4 regions of the Nocardioides sp. NPDC023903 genome follow, and region 4 is predicted to be linked to each of the others. Evidence: predicted binding sites of a transcription regulator. Region 4 holds the regulator's gene; each other region holds the start of a gene.
What was found. Region 4 encodes LexA, which represses DNA repair genes until DNA is damaged. Its sites were predicted from a motif close to TCGAACANNTGTTCGA; they were not measured.
Positions count from the first base shown of each region.

Region 1: the regulator LexA is predicted to act here: its motif matches at 2,244-2,259, upstream of AB0F44_RS06360 (HNH endonuclease signature motif containing protein).
Region 2: the regulator LexA is predicted to act here: its motif matches at 1,967-1,982, upstream of AB0F44_RS03180 (DUF222 domain-containing protein).
Region 3: the regulator LexA is predicted to act here: its motif matches at 3,003-3,018, upstream of ruvC (crossover junction endodeoxyribonuclease RuvC).

Region 1 is NZ_JBEZZS010000003.1:276,288-281,021, reverse strand. It holds gene AB0F44_RS06370 (DNA-formamidopyrimidine glycosylase family protein) at 1-828, opposite strand, end outside; gene AB0F44_RS06365 (ribose-5-phosphate isomerase) at 836-1,354, opposite strand; gene AB0F44_RS06360 (HNH endonuclease signature motif containing protein) at 1,722-2,042, opposite strand; gene AB0F44_RS06355 (inositol monophosphatase family protein) at 2,931-4,154, shown strand; gene AB0F44_RS06350 (hypothetical protein) at 4,165-4,734, opposite strand, start outside.
Region 2 is NZ_JBEZZS010000001.1:653,092-657,825, reverse strand. It holds gene AB0F44_RS03185 (Uma2 family endonuclease) at 1-244, opposite strand, end outside; gene AB0F44_RS03180 (DUF222 domain-containing protein) at 645-1,919, opposite strand; gene AB0F44_RS03175 (hypothetical protein) at 2,314-2,709, opposite strand; gene AB0F44_RS03170 (cupin domain-containing protein) at 2,816-4,045, shown strand; gene fahA (fumarylacetoacetase) at 4,042-4,734, shown strand, end outside.
Region 3 is NZ_JBEZZS010000004.1:183,088-187,821, reverse strand. It holds gene AB0F44_RS07400 (inositol monophosphatase) at 1-92, shown strand, start outside; gene pdxS (pyridoxal 5'-phosphate synthase lyase subunit PdxS) at 185-1,081, shown strand; gene pdxT (pyridoxal 5'-phosphate synthase glutaminase subunit PdxT) at 1,078-1,650, shown strand; gene AB0F44_RS07385 (YebC/PmpR family DNA-binding transcriptional regulator) at 1,772-2,539, shown strand; gene AB0F44_RS07380 (DUF6458 family protein) at 2,660-2,902, shown strand; gene ruvC (crossover junction endodeoxyribonuclease RuvC) at 3,057-3,581, shown strand; gene ruvA (Holliday junction branch migration protein RuvA) at 3,578-4,177, shown strand; gene ruvB (Holliday junction branch migration DNA helicase RuvB) at 4,184-4,734, shown strand, end outside.
Region 4 is NZ_JBEZZS010000016.1:70,907-75,640, forward strand. It holds gene AB0F44_RS17595 (alkaline phosphatase D family protein) at 1-1,306, opposite strand, end outside; gene lexA (transcriptional repressor LexA) at 1,404-2,171, opposite strand; gene AB0F44_RS17605 (LysM peptidoglycan-binding domain-containing protein) at 2,354-2,731, shown strand; gene AB0F44_RS17610 (hypothetical protein) at 2,845-3,753, opposite strand; gene nrdR (transcriptional regulator NrdR) at 4,152-4,652, shown strand.

The sequences.
Region 1 (4,734 bases), on a different contig from region 4:
CGTCCGGGGCCGGTACGTGCGCTGGCACTTCGGGCACCAGAACAGGTTGCGCTGCTGCAGCTCGGTGGTGCGTACCTTCGTGCCGCACACCAGGCACGGCTGGCCGTGGCGGCGGTAGACGTAGACCTCGCCGCCGTGGTCGTCCTTGCGCGGCGGACGGCCCATCGCCTCGGGCGTGTGCTCGTCGCGGACGGTGTCGATGCGGTTCCTCTGGACGCCGAGCTTCATCAGCTCGACCAGGTCGTCCCAGATGGCGTCCCACTGCTGCCTGCGCAGGGTGTTGCCGGGCCGCATCGGGTCGATCCGGTGCCGGAAGAGCACCTCGGCCCGGTAGACGTTGCCCACCCCGGCCAGGACGGACTGGTCCATCAGCAGCGCGCCGATGGTCGTACGGCTCCGGCTGATCCGCAGCCACCCCCGGTCTGGGTCGGCGTCGTCGCGCAGCGGGTCCGGGCCGAGCTTCGCAACCACCGCGTCACGCTGGGCCGCGGTGACCAGATTGCATGTGGTGGCACCGCGCAGGTCTGCGTACGTCTCGCTGCCGGTCAGGCGCAGTCGGACCTGGCCGATCGGGAGCGGCGGCTCGCCTGCGTGCGGCTTCAGGTCGAGCTTGCCGTAGAGGCCGAGGTGGATGTGGACGTACTGCTCCCCCGGGAACTCCACGAACAGCTGCTTGCCCCACGCCTCGGCGCCGGCGACGACCTGGCCGTCGAGGAGCGCGGCGGAGTCGGCGAACCGGCCCTGCGGGCTGCTGACCCGGACCTGCTGACCGGCGAAGGCGTCGCTCAGATCGAGCGCGAGGCGGTGGAGGGTGTGCCCCTCGGGCATCCCCGGATCAGTCCTGGTCCTCGGCGGGCCCGAGGCCCTTGGCCGAGTCGGGAAGCGGCGGCCGTACGCCGTCGGCGTCGTAGGCGTGGAGCTGGTCGATGCGGCGTACGTGCCGCTCGTCCTCGCTGAACGGCTCGGCCAGGAAGATCTCGACGAACTTCGTCATGTCCTCGAGGCTGTGCATCCGGCCACCCACCGCGACCACCTGGGCATTGTTGTGGTCACGGGCGAGCTTGGCGGTCTCCTCGCTCCACGCGAGCGCGCAGCGGATGCCGGTCACCTTGTTGGCCGCCATCTGCTCACCGTTGCCCGACCCGCCGATCACGACCCCGAGGCTGTCCAGCCCCTGCTCCCGGTCCCGGACCACTCCCTCGGCCGCCCGGATGCAGAAGACCGGGTAGTCGTCGAGTGCGTCATAGACGAACGGGCCATGGTCGACAGGCTCGTAGCCGAGCTCCGTCAGACGGTTGATCAGGTGGGACTTCAGTTCGAGACCGGCATGGTCACAGCCGATGTGGACGCGCATGCCTCCCATCCTCTCTTACCGCTGCTGGATCTTCGGATTTGGTGGTTGGTGTTTCTTCTTGGGCCTGGGCCGCCGACCCGTTACGGATGGTGTTCTCGCCGGGTCCCGGAGTCAAGGACGGCCTTCGGCCGCCGGCTTCGCCGGTCGCCTTCGGCGATCCTTGACACCGGGACCCGCCGAGAATTTTGGCTCGCTATCGGGTCGGCGGCGGGGTTTGGCGCAGCGGATTCAGTTGGGCACGGGCTTGGGGATCCGAGGCCGGCGGCTCTTGGAGACAGACGGCATCCTCGTGCTTTCACAAGACGATGACACCTTGTGAATGCTTCACAAGGTGTCACGGGCGAGCGGTCGCACCAGAGCAGCTCGCTCAGGTACGCCGGGTGAACCGGATCCGCCCACTCGGGAGCCGCTCATACCCGTAGTTCGGATCGTGGATTCGACGATGGTCACTCGGACACAACAAAACCATGTTCGCGAGGTTGGTGAGGCCGCCTTCGGACCAGGGTTTGAGGTGATGGGCCTCGGTCCAGGCTGCTGGGGCGTCACAGTCTTCGGCTTGGCAGCACTTGTCTCGTAGCCGCAGGGCGCGGTGTTGGACCGGATACGCCAATCGGGCGGTGCGGCCGAAGTTGAGGATCTCGGAGTCGGTGCCGAGGACGACGGGGACGAGGTCGGCGTTGCAGGCCATCCGGCGGGCTTCGGCGGCGGTGATCTGCTCGCCATCGAAGCCGAGGGCTGCGGTGCCGGGTCGGCCTCGACCTGGTCGAGGGCTTGGGTGATCACCCGTGCCTTGTCCTGCGACACCACACCCTCAGCCAGACCAGCCGCCACGAGGTCATACTTCGCTACCCCCGCGGCAAGCTTGATCTGGGAACGGGCCACGGCCTTGTCGACGAGCAGTTCGGTCCGCATCCACCCGGAGGCGTCTTTGGCGCCGGTCTCTTCGGCGAGATCACCAGCCGTGGCGAGCACTCGAAGTTTCAATGCCGCTTGCTGCGCCTGGAGCTTCTCCAACCGCTCCAGCAGATCCTTCTTCTGTCCCGTGCGCCAATAGGCAGGGTCGGTCGCGAGGAGCTCTTGAAGGGCGGACTCGATGGCCTTCAAGGCAGCGTCGATCGCGTCACCGGGGTTGGTGCCCCAGTGGTCGATGTCGCGGCCGAGACTCATCGCCGTCCCTCCCCTCAGAGGTGTGTCGTGATGGGTCTGATTCTACGCCTCCCGCCACCATCCGGCCATCTATTTTCCCAGGTCAAATACAGTTTTAGCGGTGAGCGAACGATCTCGCCTCTGTGGATGGTAAGTGGCCCGAAGGGCCACCCTCCGCCCCCATCAACACCACCCGTCCCAAACAAGAATCCGCTGCGCCACACCCGGGCCGCCGCCCCGATAGCCAGCCAAATCTTTTCTCGACGGGCCCCGGTGTCAAGGACCGCGAAGCGGCCGGCGAAGCCGGCGGCCGAAGGCCGTCCTTTACTCCGGGGATCGTCGAGAAGACCCTCAAAGAAAGGGTCGGCGGCCCACCCCAACCCCGAAAAGCGGTCCGCAAACGACAAACGCACCGATAGATTTCCCCAGCGTGGAGCACTGGACGACGATGGACGAGATCCTCGCGGCAAGATCAAGGTTCGAGTCAGCGATAGACGGCTGGACGCCGCCGAACGCCCACGGCGTAGGCCTCCGCCCATCCACAGCAGCCAACCACGAGCCAGAACATTTCCCCCTGGTCAACGCCTACGGCCACCGCCTCCCAGCGGTGGTCATCGCAACAGTCGTCGGACACAAGCGCGGGACGGCGGCGTACAGACTGACCCGACAGGAGCTCGAGCGAGCGATCGAGCTGATCTCGCCCGCGGAGGCGTACGTCGACTATGACCACCCCAACGTACGGAGCTGGCGTGACAGGATTCTGCCGACGCTGATCGAGGATCCCGAGGCCGAGGTCGTGGCGGTGTTCATCGGCGACGAGCCGGAGGAGTCCCCTGACCCAGCGATCGACGCCTTCCGGGCAGCGTTTCCAGACCAGGCCGTCGCGATCGCGGCGGCGACGGCAGGGGCGGCGGTCGTGAGGGAGATGTACGGCACGGACCCGAGCCACTTCGACAAGTCCCCGACCGACTTCGCGACCGAGGCGGACATCGCCTCGGAGAAGGCGATCCGGGAGACGATCGCGACGTACCGGCCCGACGACGCCTTCGAGGGTGAGGAGACCGGCCGCAGCGGCGACAGCGAGCGGAGATGGTTGGTCGACCCGCTCTGCGGGACCCTCAACTACGCCGCCCAGACCCCGCTCGCCGCGGTGAACGTCGCGCTCGTGACACCAATGGGCGTCGAGACGGCGGTTTCGGCCGATCCGATCAGCGAAGAGATCTTCTGGACCGACGGCACCTCCGCCTGGCTGCGCAAGGGCGGCGGCGACACCGTCCTCACCCCGAGCCCACGCACCCGGCTCGTCGACATCCAGTGCGACGGCCCGCTCGAGCGGCCGTTCGTCGGCGGGCAGCTCGTCGCCGACCCGCGCCTGCGAGCCCACTTCGGCCCGCGCGTGATGTCCTCCACCCTCGCGGTCGCCTGGGTCGCGGCCGGCCGACGGGCGGCGTACGTCACCGATGGCCACCTCGAGGGAAGCGTCCACTTCACCGCCGGCATCGCGCTGTGCCAGGCCGCCGGGTGCGTCGTCACCGACCTCAACGGCGACCCGATCCACACCGGCCGCGGGATGATCGCCGCGGCCGACGCAGCCACCCACCAGATGCTGCTGGACCTGGTCCGCCCGCACCTGGAGGCGGCGGACGGCCCCTGAGCCGCGAGGCTCAGCGCTGCATCAGCGCGTCCATCGCGACGGCGAGGGCAGCGGCGACCCGGAAGTCGACGCGCGGGTCGTGGACGGTGACCGTGTACTTGTCGCGGAAGGCGAAGCGACGCTCGATCGAGATCAGCGGCTGGCCCTCGGCGGACACGTAGTCGAAGTGGATCGGGAGGAAGTCGAGCTCGGTGAAGCGGCGCAGGATGGCGATGACCTGGTTGCGCTCCTGACCCGTGCCGGAGTAGCCCGGACCCTCCACCTGGAAGGTCGAGCGCAGCAGGCTCTTGCCGAAGTCCTTGCGAAAGAAACCCAGCGCCGCCCCGCTCGGGTCGGTGACGTCGTAGCCGGCGTTGAGGTCCATCACCGCACGCGCCTTGAAGGCGAAGACGGCCTGCGACTTCGACTCGTCGGCGTAGAACGTCACCTGCTCCTTGAACGCCAGCCGCTTCTGCTGAGCGAAGGCGAGCACCTGCCCCTCCGAGCCGTCGGCGTTGGCGGCCTGGGCAACGTACTTGTTGGCGAAAGGCGTCACCTTCTGGCGAAGGTAGAAGCGGGGGACGTGGTACGGCTGCTGCGT
Region 2 (4,734 bases), on a different contig from region 4:
TGCGCCTGTCGAGCACCACCGTCAGCTCCCGATCCACTTCGAACTCGTCCGGCGCCTGCGCAGTCAGCGAGTTGGTCAGGGCCGTGACGAGCCGACTGTGCCAGCGGCGCTGCGGTGACATATTGAAGACCAGGGCTCCGTCGATGAGTTCGGTATGACGCGGCGCCTCGACGAGCATGTCGAGGTCTTCGGAGTACCAACCCTCCTCACGGGGAGGGTGCATCCAGTCGGGCAACGCGGTCATGTTTCGAGGATACCGCCTGTTGTTGGGGTCGGTGGGTGAGCGCGGACGTGACCGTTGCTTCGTTTCAGTGTTCGCCGCCGACCCTTGCTTCGATCGAGAAAGATTTCGCCTGTATCGGGTCGGCGGCGAGAGTGTGGCGCAGCGGATTCAGTTGGGCACGGGCTTGGGATCCGTGGCTGGTCGTGCGCGGGCGGCCCGGTGCCTCGTCGGTGCCTACGACAGTGGGCGTGACCTTGTGAATCGTTCACAGGCGAGCCGTCGCCCACTGATCCGAAGAGTTCCCCACGAGCGCGGAGCTTCCCCACCCTCCGGAGGGTGGGGAACCTTCACCGCGGTGGGGAAATGTCCCCACCAGCAGGGAACCGGCGAGCGTGGAGTCGAGAGGGCCTCGGCGAGCCGGTTAGGGGCGGCGGGTGAACCGGATGCTGCCGTCGGGTAGTCGCTCATGGGTGTAGGCAGGGTTGTGCGCCAGGCGGTGGTGATGGGGACACAGCAGCGCCCCATCTTTGAGGTTGGTCTTGCCGCCGGCGGCCCAGGGGTCGAGGTGGTGGGCGTCGCACCATTCGGGTGGCATGTCGCAGCCCTCGGCTTGGCAGCACTTCTGCTGCAACCGCATCGCCTTGCGCTGGATCGGCTGGAAGAACCGACTGTCCCTACCAGCGTCGAGGACCTGGCCGTCGCCGCCGAGGACCCAGGGGATGATGGTGGCGTTGCAGGCCATCCTTCTGGCCTCGGCTGCGGTGATGGTGGTGCCGTTGGTCTCGTCGTAGCCGAGGGTGGCGATGCCGAGGTCCTTGCGGAGCTCCTCGAGGCTGATGACCACGTTGATGGTGGTCGCGTCACCGCCGTGGCGGGGCAACCCTGCCGGGTCGACGGTCTCCAGCAGCCGGGCGAATCCCTGGCCCATCAACCGCTCCCACGGCGGCAAGGGCGCACCCTTGCCGACCAACTTCTGCTTGCGGGGCTGGGCCCAGGCCTCGACGAGCCGCTTGAACCGCATCCCGATCGAGGTCGAAAGGACGCCGTCGAAGCCGATGGTGCCGTCGTGGTTGTCCCACACCCGCAGCGCGGTCTTCTGCTGGGCGCGTTCCTCTTCAGCCAGGAGGGCTTTGGCTTCGGCGTCCTCGAACCGGACCGGATCGATCTCGGCCAGGATCCGTTTCCCGACGATCCGGAGTTCGTTCGCGGTCATGCGGGTGGCGTAGTCGACCAGCAGCTTCTCAGCCAGGACCAGATCTTCAACGCTCGCGACCGGGTCGGCCTCGATCTTGTCCAACGCCTTCACGATCACCCGGGCCTTGTCCAGGGACACCACGCCTTCAGCCAGGCCGGCAGCAACGTGCTCGTACTTCGCGACACTGGCCGCGAGCTTGATCTGGGACCGGGCCACGCCCTTGTCGATCAAGAGTTCAGCGCGCATCCACGCGGAGGCGTCTTTGGCGCCGGTCTCCTCGGCGATGTCGCCGGCAGAGGCGAGCACCCGGAGTTTGAGCGCGGTCTGCTTGGCCTGGATCCTCTCCAGTCCTACCAGGCGCTCCTTCTTCTGCCCGGTGCGCCAGTAGGCGGGATCTCGGGTCAGCAGCTTTTCGAGGGAGGATTCGATGGCAGCTATCTCTGCGTCGATCGCGTCCTCGGGGTCGGTTGACCACGGGTTGATGTCGCGTTCGAGACTCATCGCTTCCCTCCCTTCAAACGGGTGTTGTGATGTTCTGATTCTACGCCTCGAACACTCGCTTAACCACCCATTTATGCAGGTCAAAGGCGGTTTCGCGTTGAGTGAACGACCTCGTTTCTGTGGATGGTAAGTGGCCCGAAGGGCCACCCTTCCGCCCCATCAACCTCAGCTGTCCCAAACCAGACTCCTCTGCGCCACACCCCGGCCGCCGCCCCGATAACCAGCCAAATCTTTCTCGATCTGGTCCGGAGTCCAGGACCGCGAAGCGGCCGGCGAAGCCGGCGCCCGAAGGGCGTCCTTGACGCCGGTCCAGATCGAGAAGACCCTCCAAGAAAGGGTCGGCGGCCCACCCCAACCAAGAAAACACGGTCCGCAACAGAGGTGAAATTCAGACTCACCCGAAGTCGATGAGCCGCCCGTCCTCATGCATCACACAACCCCGCCCGATCCAAGCAACAGCATGCTCCTTGTCGCCAACAGCAATGTGCGAATAGCTAGGCGGAACCCAGATGAGCTCATAGTCGACGTCACCCAGCGCCGCCTCGGTAGCCCGAACAGCATCGTCGGAAGGGTCGAGGGTGCGTACGGCCTGTTCGACGGAGTCGAAGTACTTTCGGCCGGCCTCGGAGAGTTCCTTGGCGCACCATGCACACGTGCCCAACGACTCGACCTGCGCGGGAGTGGCCCTGACCGGGGCGTCTAGACCGAGGAGCTGGGGGCAGGCCCGGACATGCAGGAGACGACCCGTCGCGTGCGCGACGAAGAGGGTCTCGGGGGTGTCGGAGGGCATCTCCGGAGCCTAGGGGAGTGAGGCATGCCCCGGGAGGTACCTGGGACGAATTCAGGACGTTCGGCCCCCGTGATCGCTGTGGTCCAGGTCACGTACGATCCGGGGTATGGCGCATTACCAACAGCGCGGGCACATCCCGCCCAAGCGGCACACCCAACACCGCGACGGAGAAGGGAATCTCTACTACGAAGAGCTCATGGGCGAGGAAGGGTTCTCCTCGGACTCCTCCCTGCTCTACCACCGCCACATCCCCTCGGCGGTGAAGGACGTACGCATCTGGGAGCTGCCCGACCACGGCACCACCCCCAACCATCCACTGCGCCCGATGCACCTCGGGCTCCACGACCTTTTCCCTGGTGAGGACAGGCTGAGTTCGACTTGGGGGGCCAACGACGCGGTGACCGGGCGCCGACTGGTGCTCGGCAACGGCGACGTACGTCTTCACTATGCGGTGGCGGGGGAGACCTCGCCGCTCTACCGCAACGCGATCGGCGACGAGTGTGTCTACGTCGAGTCCGGGACCGGGGTCGTCGAGACGGTCTTCGGCGACCTGATGGTGGGGGAGGGCGACTACGTGGTGATCCCACGCGCCACCACCCACCGCTGGGTGCCGGTCGGCGACGCTCCGCTGCGGGTCTACGCGATCGAGGCGAACTCCCACATCGCCCCGCCGAAGCGCTACCTCTCCCGGTTCGGCCAGTTCCTCGAGCACGCCCCGTACTGCGAGCGGGACCTCCGGCTCCCGACCGACCCGCAGACCGTGGATACGACCGAGGCGGAGGCCCAAGGGATTGAGGTCTTCATCAAGCACCGCGGCCCGGGCGCCGGCGGCATCGCCGGCTCGGTCCACGTCCTCCCGCATCACCCGTTCGACGTCGTCGGCTGGGACGGCTGCCTCTACCCGTATGTCTTCAACATCGCCGACTACATGCCGATCACCGGCAAGGTCCACCAGCCGCCGCCCGCCCACCAGGTCTTCGAGGGCAACAACTTCGTGATCTGCAACTTCGTGCCCCGCAAGGTGGACTACCACGAGCTCGCGGTGCCAGTGCCCTACTACCACTCCAACGTCGACTCCGACGAGGTCATGTTCTACGTCGGTGGCGACTACGAGGCCCGCAAGGGCTCCGGGATCGGCATCGGCTCGATCACCCTCCACCCCGGCGGCCACGCCCACGGGCCGCAGCCCGGTGCGATGGAGCGCAGCCTGGGCGCGGAGTTCTTCGATGAGCTCGCGGTCATGGTCGACACCTTCCGGCCGCTGGAGGTCGGCGAGGCCGGCGCCACGGTCGACGACGGCAAGTACGCCTGGACCTGGGCGGGAGGCCGCCAGTGACGTCGTGGCTGGACATCAACAACAGTCAGTTCGGCCTCGAGGCACTCCCATATGCCACCTTCCGCACCTCCGCCGACGCGACGCCGCGGCTCGGAGTGCGGATCGGTGACCTGGTGCTCGACGTCGCCGCGGCGGCCGAGGGCTTGGCCGGGCACTGTGAAGGTGGCCTCGACGGGCTGCTCGCCGCAGGGCCGGACGCATGGGCCAAGGTGCGCGCGGAGGTGATCCGGCTGCTCACCGACCCCGCGTGCGAGGCCGAGGTCAGGCCGCACCTGGTACCGATCGAGGACGCCGACCTGCTGCTGCCGTTCACGGTGGCCGACTACGTCGACTTCTACGCTTCCGAGCATCACGCCTCCAACGTCGGGAAGATGTTCCGCCCCGACTCCGAGCCGCTGACGCCCAACTGGAAGCACCTGCCGATCGGCTACCACGGCCGCTCCGGCACGGTGGTCGTCTCCGGCACGGACGTCGTCCGGCCGACCGGGCTGCGGAAGACGCCCGACGGGATCGTCGACGGTCCCTCGATCCGGCTCGACATCGAGGCCGAGCTCGGGTTCGTGGTCGGAGTCGGCTCCGAGATGGCCCACCCCGTCCCGCTCGCCGAGGCCGCCGACCACATCTTCGGGATCACCCTCCTCAACGACTGGTCGGCGCGCGACATCCAGGCCTGGGAGTACGTCCCGCTG
Region 3 (4,734 bases), on a different contig from region 4:
CCACGACCCAGGTGGAAGCCGGTGGTGTCACCTGGTCCCTGGCCGGCGCCCCCACCGCGGTGGCCGAGGCCGCCGCGGCGTTGGCCGGGTAGCAGTCCACTTGGAGCAGTCCACTTTGGGAACAGTGGCCTGAGCAGGGCTTTCCGAGGAGGGCGTACGCCTCGTCCCGACCTACGATCGCCTCATGGCTACAAGCATGAATGAGACGGGAACCTCGCGGGTCAAGCGAGGAATGGCGGAGATGCTCAAGGGCGGCGTGATCATGGACGTGGTCACCGCCGAGCAGGCGAAGATCGCCGAGGACGCCGGGGCGGTGGCGGTGATGGCGCTCGAGCGCGTCCCCGCCGACATCCGTGCCCAGGGCGGCGTGAGCCGCATGTCCGACCCTGACATGATCGACGGCATCATCGAGGCCGTCTCCATCCCGGTCATGGCCAAGGCCCGGATCGGCCACTTCGCCGAGGCCCAGGTGCTGCAGTCCCTGGGCGTCGACTACATCGACGAGTCCGAGGTGCTGACCCCGGCCGACTACGAGAACCACATCGACAAGTGGGCCTTCACCGTGCCGTTCGTGTGCGGCGCGACCAACCTCGGCGAGGCCCTGCGCCGCATCACCGAGGGCGCGGCGATGATCCGCTCCAAGGGCGAGGCCGGCACCGGCGACGTGTCCAACGCCGTGACCCACATGCGTACGATCCGCCGCGAGATCCGCCGTCTCGGCGCCCTTGCCGAGGACGAGCTCTACGTGGCCGCCAAGGAGCTCCAGGCTCCCTACGAGCTGGTCAAGGAGGTCGCCGAGAACGGCAAGCTCCCGGTCGTCCTGTTCACCGCCGGCGGCATCGCGACCCCGGCCGACGCCGCGATGATGATGCAGCTCGGCGCCGAGGGCGTGTTCGTCGGCTCCGGCATCTTCAAGTCCGGCAACCCTGCCCAGCGCGCCGAGGCGATCGTCAAGGCGACCACCTTCCACGACGACCCCGACGTCGTCGCCAAGGTCTCCCGCGGCCTCGGCGAGGCGATGGTCGGCATCAACGTCGACGAGCCGGCTAGGTCGATCCAGTTCGCGGAGCGCGGCTGGTGACCACTGTCGGCGTACTCGCCCTCCAGGGCGACGTCCGCGAGCACCTCGCCGCCCTCGACCGCCTGGGGGTGAAGGCGACGTCCGTACGCCGTCGGGAGGAGCTCGACGCGTGCGACGCTCTCGTCATCCCCGGCGGGGAGTCGACGGCGATGTGGCGCCTGGCGCGTACGTTCGACCTGCTCGACCCGCTCCGCGAGAGGGTCCGCGGCGGGATGCCGGCGCTCGGCACCTGCGCCGGCATGGTGCTCCTGGCCGACCGGCTGCTCGACGCGGCCCAGGGCCAGGAGACGATCGGCGGGCTCGACATCACCGTCCGGCGCAACGCCTTCGGGCGGCAGACGGAGTCGTTCGAGACCGACCTGGAGGTCACCGGGCTGGACGACACGGTCCACGGCGTCTTCATCCGGGCGCCCTGGGTCGAGCAGATCGGTCCGGGCGTGGAGGTGCTGGCGAGCGTGGGGGAGCACCCCGTCGCCGTACGCCAGAACCAGCTCATGGCGACCTCGTTCCATCCGGAGGTCAACGCCGACGACCGGCTGCATCAGCTCTTCGTCGACACCTGCTGCTGACGGTGACGCACCGCACGTAGTTAAACTGGGTGTCTGCTGCCATGTGGCGCCCCGAAAATGGGTAGAGCGGAGGCGGCACGACAAGCATCAGCGACGACGCGGGGCAAAGGACGGTTTCCAGATGAGCGGCCACTCCAAGTGGGCAACGACGAAGCACAAGAAGGCGGCGATCGACGCCAAGCGCGGCAAGCTCTTCGCCAAGCTCATCAAGACGATCGAGATCGCGGCCAAGACCGGCGGTCCTGACCCGACGGGCAACCCGACCCTCTTCGATGCGATCCAGAAGGCCAAGAAGCAGTCGGTCCCCAACGACAACATCGACCGCGCGGTCAAGCGCGGCGGTGGGCTCGACGGCGGCGGGGTCAGCTACGACACGATCATGTACGAGGTCTACGGCCCCCAGGGCGTCGCGCTCCTCATCGAGTGTCTGACCGACAACCGCAACCGGGCGGCCATGGAGGTGCGCACCGCGGTCACCCGCAACGGCGGCACCATGGCCGACCCGGGCTCGGTCTCGCGGCTCTTCGACCGCAAGGGCGTCGTCGTCGTGGCCAAGGCCCAGGAGGGCAAGGAGATCTCCGAGGACGACCTCCTCGAGGCCACCCTCGACGCCGGTGCCGAGGACGTCAACGACCTCGGTGAGTCCTTCGAGATCGTCTCCGACCCCTCCGACGTCGTCGCGGTACGCACCGCGCTGCAGGACGCCGGCATCGACTACGACTCCGCCGAGGTCCAGTTCGTGGCCTCCATGGACATCCCCGTCGCCGATGCCTCCGCGGCCGAGAAGGTCTTCAAGCTCATCGACGCCGTCGACGACCTCGACGACGTCCAGAACGTCTTCTCCAACGCCGACGTTCCCGATGAGGTCATGGAGACCGTCGACGCCTGACCTGCGGCGCCGAGCGCGCTGTCGTCCCCTTGTGAACCGGCTCATGCCCGGGGTGGATGCCGGGTACCCGGAAGGTCGCGAACCGCCACCAGGGCGCGTTCCCGCTGGAAGGAGGACACGATGGGATACGGCGTAGGAGCGATTCTGCTCGTGGTCGGGCTGGTCCTGGCGCTGGCTGTGCACGTCTCGGTCAGCGGGGTCGATCTGACGATGATCGGCTGGATCCTGGCCGCCGTCGGAGCGTTGGTGCTGATCCTGACCGCTGTGACGCTGAACACCGGCGGTCGCTCACGCACGGTCGCGAGGCGGAGGCATGCGGACGGTACGGAGACCGTCGAGGAGCGGCGGACCGACAGCCTGTGAGCGCAGGAGGCCTCTACAGCGACTGGTGACCTCCGAGGCGCGTTGCGTCATCCTGAATGAGGGTGTCGTAGCGCCGGAGGCAGCGGCCGGCAGGTAGTCTACGAACAGACGTTCGACACCCGGCCGGCCCGGTCGTTGTGGAAGAGGTGCTTCAGTGCGCGTGCTTGGGATCGACCCCGGCCTGACCCGGTGCGGGATGGGCGTGGTCGACGGCTCGCTCGGCAGGCCGCTGTCGATGGTGGACGTCGGAGTGATCCGTACGTCCTCCGATCTCCCCGTCTGGGAGCGGCTGGTGACCATCGAGAAGGGGATCGACGCCTGGATCGAGGAGCACCGGCCCGACGCGGTCGCGATCGAGCGGATCTTCGCGCGGTCCAACGTCTCCACGATCATGGGTACGGCCCAGGCCAGCGGCCTGGCGATGGTCTGCGCCGCGCGGCGCGGTCTCCCGGTCGCCCTGCACACGCCCTCGGAGGTCAAGGCCGCCGTCTCGGGCAACGGCCGCGCCGACAAGGCCCAGGTGACCGCCATGGTGACCCGCATCCTGCGGCTCTCGACCCCGCCCAAGCCCGCCGATGCCGCCGACGCGCTGGCGCTGGCCATCACCCACCAGTGGCGCGGAGGCGCCCAGAACCGCATCGAAGCCGCGCTCGCCGCGGCCGGAAGGACAAAGAAGTGATCGCGTCCGTACGCGGCAAGGTCGCCGCCGTCAGTCTCTCCACCGCCGTCGTCGAGGTCGGCGGGATCGGCATCGAGCTGCTCTGCACGCCCAACACGCTGGCCACGCTCCGCACCGGCGAGGAGGCGCACCTGCCGACCAGCCTGGTCGTGCGCGAGGACTCGCTGACCCTCTTCGGCTTCACCGACACAGACGAGCGCACGCTCTTCGAGCTTCTCCAGACCGCCTCCGGTGTCGGCCCGAAGCTCGCCCAGGCCATGCTCGCCGTCCTCTCGCCCGACGGCATCCGGCTGGCCATCGCGGGCGAGGACGCCAAGACCCTCACCAAGGTCCCCGGCATCGGGCAGAAGGGTGCCCAGCGGATCATCCTGGAGCTCAAGGACAGGATCGGCGCCCCGACCGGCACCGCCTCCGCCCCTGCGCGCGCCACCACAGCGGCGCCGTGGCGCGACCAGGTCACCGAGGCCCTCGTCGGCCTGGGCTACAACGCCCGGGACGCCGACAAGGCGGTGACCGCGATCGAGCCCGAGGCCGGCGACCAGGCCAACATCTCGCTGCTTCTTCGGGCGGCCCTGCGCACCCTTTCGAAGGCATAAGGACCCATGCACGAGGACGACCTGGACCAGGCCGAGGAGGATTACTTCTCCTCGCTCACCATCGCCGAGGCCGACGGCGACGACCGCGCCGTCGAGGCCGCGCTGCGCCCGAAGACCCTCGACGAGCTGATCGGCCAGCAACGCGTCCGCGAGCAGCTCGGCCTCGTCCTCGAGGCGGCGCGGCGGCGTGAGCGGGCCCCCGACCACGTACTCCTCTCCGGGCCGCCGGGCCTCGGCAAGACGACCCTCGCGATGATCATCGCCGCCGAGATGTCGGCGCCGCTTCGGATCACGAGCGGCCCGGCGATCACCCACGCTGGCGACCTGGCCGCGATCCTGAGCGGGCTCAACGAGGGCGAGGTGCTCTTCGTCGACGAGATCCACCGGATGAGCCGACCCGCCGAGGAGATGCTCTACCTGGCGATGGAGGACTTCCGGGTCGACGTGGTCATCGGCAAGGGCCCGGGCGCGACCGCGATCCCGATCGACCTGCCGCCGTTCACGCTGGTCGGCGCGACCACGCGCGCCGGGCTCCTCCCGGGTCCGCTCCGGGACAG
Region 4 (4,734 bases):
TGTCGCCCGTGACGAAGACGGTGTCGGTGATCGCGTTGTTGCGGATGTGCTCGAAGAGCTCGGTGCGGTCGGCGGTGTAGCCGTCCCACTGGTCGACGTTGTAGGCGATGCCGTTGTCGGGCAGGAGGCCGGTGACGTCGTTGACCGGGCTGATCAGGCTCTTGGGGAGCGCGCCGAAGGTGACCGGGCTGATCATCACCGGGTTGCCGACGATCTTCCACTGGGCGTCGGTGAGCAGACCGTCCTTGAGCCAGGCCAGCTGCTCGTCGCCGGTGATCGTGCGGTCGGGGTCGTCGACGCCGGCGAGGTCGGTGCGGGCTACCTGCTGGGAGCGGTAGGAGCGCAGGTCGAGCATGCTCAGCTCGAGCAGGTTGCCGAAGCGCAGGCGCCGGTAGATGCTGTCGTGGAGGTGGTCGTCGATCTCCACGGTGGCAGTGCCGTCGACGCGCAGCGGCATCCACTCGTCGTAGGCCTGGTTGGCGTTGGTCTTGCGGTCGATCCAGTCGTACTCACCGGGCTCGTTGTTCTCGGCGCCCAGCAGCCAGGCGTCGTTGGCCGACTCGTGGTCGTCCCAGGTGACGATCCAGGGCAGCCGGGCGTGGGCGGCGGAGAGGTCGACGTCGCGCTTGTACTGCGCGTGCCGGATCCGGTAGTCGGCCAGCGTGTGCATCTCGTGGGCCGGCTCGTGCCGCCGGACGTCCTCGTTGGCCATGCCGTAGCCGTACTCGCCGGGGGCGTACTCGTAGAGGTAGTCGCCCAGGTGGAGGATCGCGTGCAGGTCGTCGCGGGCGGCCAGGTGGCGGTAGGACGCGAACCAGCCGGCCTGCAGGTTCGAGCAGGAGACCACCCCGAAACGTACGTTCTCCGGGGCCGCGTCGGCGGCCGGAGCGGTCCGGGTGCGGCCGACGCGGCTGGTCTGGCCGTTGTAGGTGAAGCGGTAGAAGTACCAGCTCTCCGGCGCCAGGCCGGTGACGTCGAGCTTCACGGTGTGGTCGCGGTCAGGACCCGTCTGGTGGGATCCCTTCGCGGTGACGCGGCTGAAGTCCGCGGTGGGCGAGACCTCCCAGCGGACCAGGACCTCCTCGCCCTGCCCGGACCCGGGAGTCGCGTCCGCGGTCGGCGTGACCCGGGTCCAGATGACCACGCGGTCCGGGAGCGGATCACCGGAGGCGACGCCGTGCTGGAAGTGGTTGAGCGTGCCGCCTGCGGCCTCGGCGGGCTCGGGGAGAACGATGGCTCCGGCTCCTGCGGCGGTCGCCAGCCCGGCGGCGATGAGGGTGCGGCGGTCGATCTGCGTCTGGGTCACGCTGTATGGAACGACGCAGCCGCCGGCCCTGTCATGGGCCGGCGGCTGGATTTCACGCAGTGTTCCCGGACTGGTTCCGGGAGGTGTGGCGCAGGACTCAGAGGCTGCGCAGGACCGCCGTCACCTTGCCGAGGATCGACGCGTGGGTGCCGTCGATCGGCTCGTACGCAGCGTTCTGCGGCAGCAGCCAGACCTTGCCGTCCTTGCGGGAGAGCGTCTTGACCGTGGCCTCGCCGTCGATCAGCGCGGCCACGATCTCGCCGTTCTCAGCGGTCGGCTGCTGGCGCACGACCACGAAGTCGCCGTCGCAGATGGCCACGTCGACCATCGAGTCACCGGAGACCGAGAGCAGGAAGAGGTCGCCGTTGCCGACCAGCTGCTTGGGCAGCGGGAAGACGTCCTCGATGCTCTGCTGGCTCGAGGTCTCCTCGGCCAGGATCGGTCCACCGGCCGCGATCCGCCCGACCAGGGGGACCATGGCAGCGGCGGGGTTGGGGTTGATGTCGGCCTCGGCGGTGATCGTCGACTCGGGCTCCTCGCCGGACATGGCCTTGCGGTGGGCCATCACCTCCGGGAGGAAGACCTCGAGAGCGCGCGGTCGCTTCGGGTCCTTGCGGATCAGACCACGCTGCTCCAGCGCGCGGAGCTGGTGCGCGACGCTGCTGGTGCTGGTCAGCCCGACCGCGGCGCCGATCTCGCGCATGCTGGGCGGGTAGCCGCGCTGCTCGATGCTGTCGCGCAGGTGAGCGAGGATGCGCTGCTGACGCGGCGTGAGCCCGGTCGCGTCCGGCGGCCCGTCGGGCAGCTCGCGGACGCGGCTCTTCTTCGAACCGCCTGATCCGGTGCCTGTCTTCTGCGTGGTCATGTCATCACATTAGTCCCTCTAGCACCACGACATCAAACATTTGTTCGACCTCTTGGGAGGTGCGTGTCGGCGTTCGAAAATTCTTGGGGTCGCTACTTGCGTTGTTCGAACACGTGATCTACCTTCGAACATGTGCTCGATCGAACACCTGATCGAGAGACTTGTGACCAGGAGGCCGTGAGATGAGTGCAACCGTCTATGTGCTGCCCGTAGCCGAGCCGCCCCGTCCGGTGCGGGAGGAGCGTCGCTCGACCGTGCGGCTCACCCGTCGCGGACGAGTCGTCGTGTTCGCGTTCGCGCTCGTCGTGCTCTTCGGGATCGCGCTGATCGGAGCGAAGGTGGCGTTCGCGGTGGAGAACGGTGCGGACAAAAGCCCCGCCTCCTCCGCCCACACGATGGTCGTCGGCGATGGCGACACGCTCTGGGACATCTCCTCGAAGGCCGTCGCCGGCACCGACTCCTCGATTCGGGAGATGGAGCAGAGGATCAAGGAGCTCAACAGTCTCGAGTCCTCGATGCTCATGTCCGGACAGACGCTGATCGTTCCGACCGCGCCGTAAGGCGCCGCACAGATGTCCGGCTGCTCCTTCGACCCTGGCAGCCGGCTACCGGGGAAAAGAGTGAGAGTGCTGCAGGCGATGGGAAGCGTCTGCAGCACTCTCGCTGTCTCAGGTCAGTGGCGCCCGCGATAGGGGCTGTCCGGCTCGGCCGGCGGCCACTGCTTGTTGCGCGTGCTGTGCCGCGGCGGCCACTCGTCGTCCGGCTGGACCGGCTGGACCGGCTGGACCGGCGGGTCCTGGGGCTGGCGCTGGGTGGGCATCGCCTGGGTCGCGGCGGGATCCTGGGTCAGCCGAGCCCGCGAGCCGGTCTGGCCGTAGCTGGTCGGAGCCTGGTAGGCACCGGACTGATACTGCGGCGAGCCGGCCTGCTGGGTGGGGTAGCTGTCCGTGCTGTATCCCTGCGAGCCGTACCCAGGGGTGCTCTGCGGCGTCGACGTCGGTGTCGGCGGGCTGGAGTAGTAGGGCGCCGGAGTGGGCGGTGGGCTGGTCGGCGGCTGGTAGGCCGACGCGCCGTACGCGGCGCGACTGCCGGTGTTGCCGTAGCTCTGGTCGCTGCCGGGGTAGCCGTAGGGCGACTGGGAGCCGGTGTCGGGGTAGGCCGAGCGGTTCCCGGTGTCGCCGTAGGGCGGCTGGCTTCCGGTGTCGGAGCTGTGCCGGCCGTAGCCGGTGTCGTCGTAGCCGTAGGAGCCGGTGCCGTAGTAGTCCTGCTCCGGGTAGGCCTGCTCAGGGTAGGCCTGGTCGGAGTAGGCCGGGTCTGTGTAGTCCGTCTCCTCGACGTAGGCGTTGGAGTGGCTTCCGGCGTAGTCGTCGGTTGGCGGGGTGGGGGAGCCGGAGAAGGCCCGCCAGGCCTTTCCGGCGAAGGTGAAGGTCAGGAAGAGGCAGGCGACTGCAACGACCGCCGCGATGGCGAGCTTCGCCCAGGCGCCGGAATCGCCTCCCCGTGCGTCGGCCCCGAAACCGACGGCGACCCACACGAGCACTCCCCAGATGACGAGGAAGGCCAGTGTCGCGATCGCAGGCAAGATGAAAGGTGGCCGGGGACCGCTTCTGGGGCGCGTGCCTCTCCGCGACCCGACGCGATTTCCTCCGGAGATGTTTGTCACGGGGGTCATTCTTACGCATCAGGGCCAGTCCGGCGCCCTCGAACCGGAATCTTTCGGTGTTTGACCGGCGACACGCCGGACACGCGGGTAAACCCGACCCTCGCTTGCATCGTCGTGGGGGCGGGCGTACGGTTACCACTACATCTAGTAGTTACACGGCTGTAGTTATCCACATCTAGTTCACATGAACGGGCGGATGGCCCACAGCGATGAGGGTGTTGTTCCACAGGGGCTCACGCTCATATCCACAGGTTCCACAGGCTCGGGCCGCCAATGAGACGGCCTGGATCCACAGGTCTCACGAGAGGGGCTCGACCGTGCACTGTCCGTTCTGCCGACACAGCGACACCAAGGTGCTCGACTCCCGCGTGGCCGAGGACGGTGGCCAGATCCGGCGCCGCCGGGTCTGCCAGGAATGTGGGAAGCGGTTCACGACCGTCGAGCAGATGCAGTTGATGGTGGCCAAGCGCTCCGGCGCAGCGGAGCCGTTCAGCCGCGACAAGGCGGTGCACGGCGTACGCAAGGCATGCAAGGGCCGGCCGGTCACCGAGGACCAGCTCGCCTGCCTCGGCCAGGAGGTCGAGCAGGCGCTCCGCAGCCAGGGGCTGGCCGAGGTTCCCAGCAACGAGGTGGGGCTGGCGATCCTCGCGCCGCTGCGCGAGCTCGACGAGGTGGCCTACCTGCGCTTCGCGAGCGTCTACCGGGCCTTCGGGTCGGTGGAGGACTTCGAGCGTGAGATCCAGATGCTGCGTACGGAACGGGAAGTCCAGGACTTCGAGGCAGAACATCCGGTCGAGGCCCCAGTGGGCTCCGACTAGGTCCCACGGGACACATAGACCGGCCCGGGCAGGCCGTGGGGAAGCGACCTGTCCGGGCCAATCAACGGCACAGCCAGCGAAA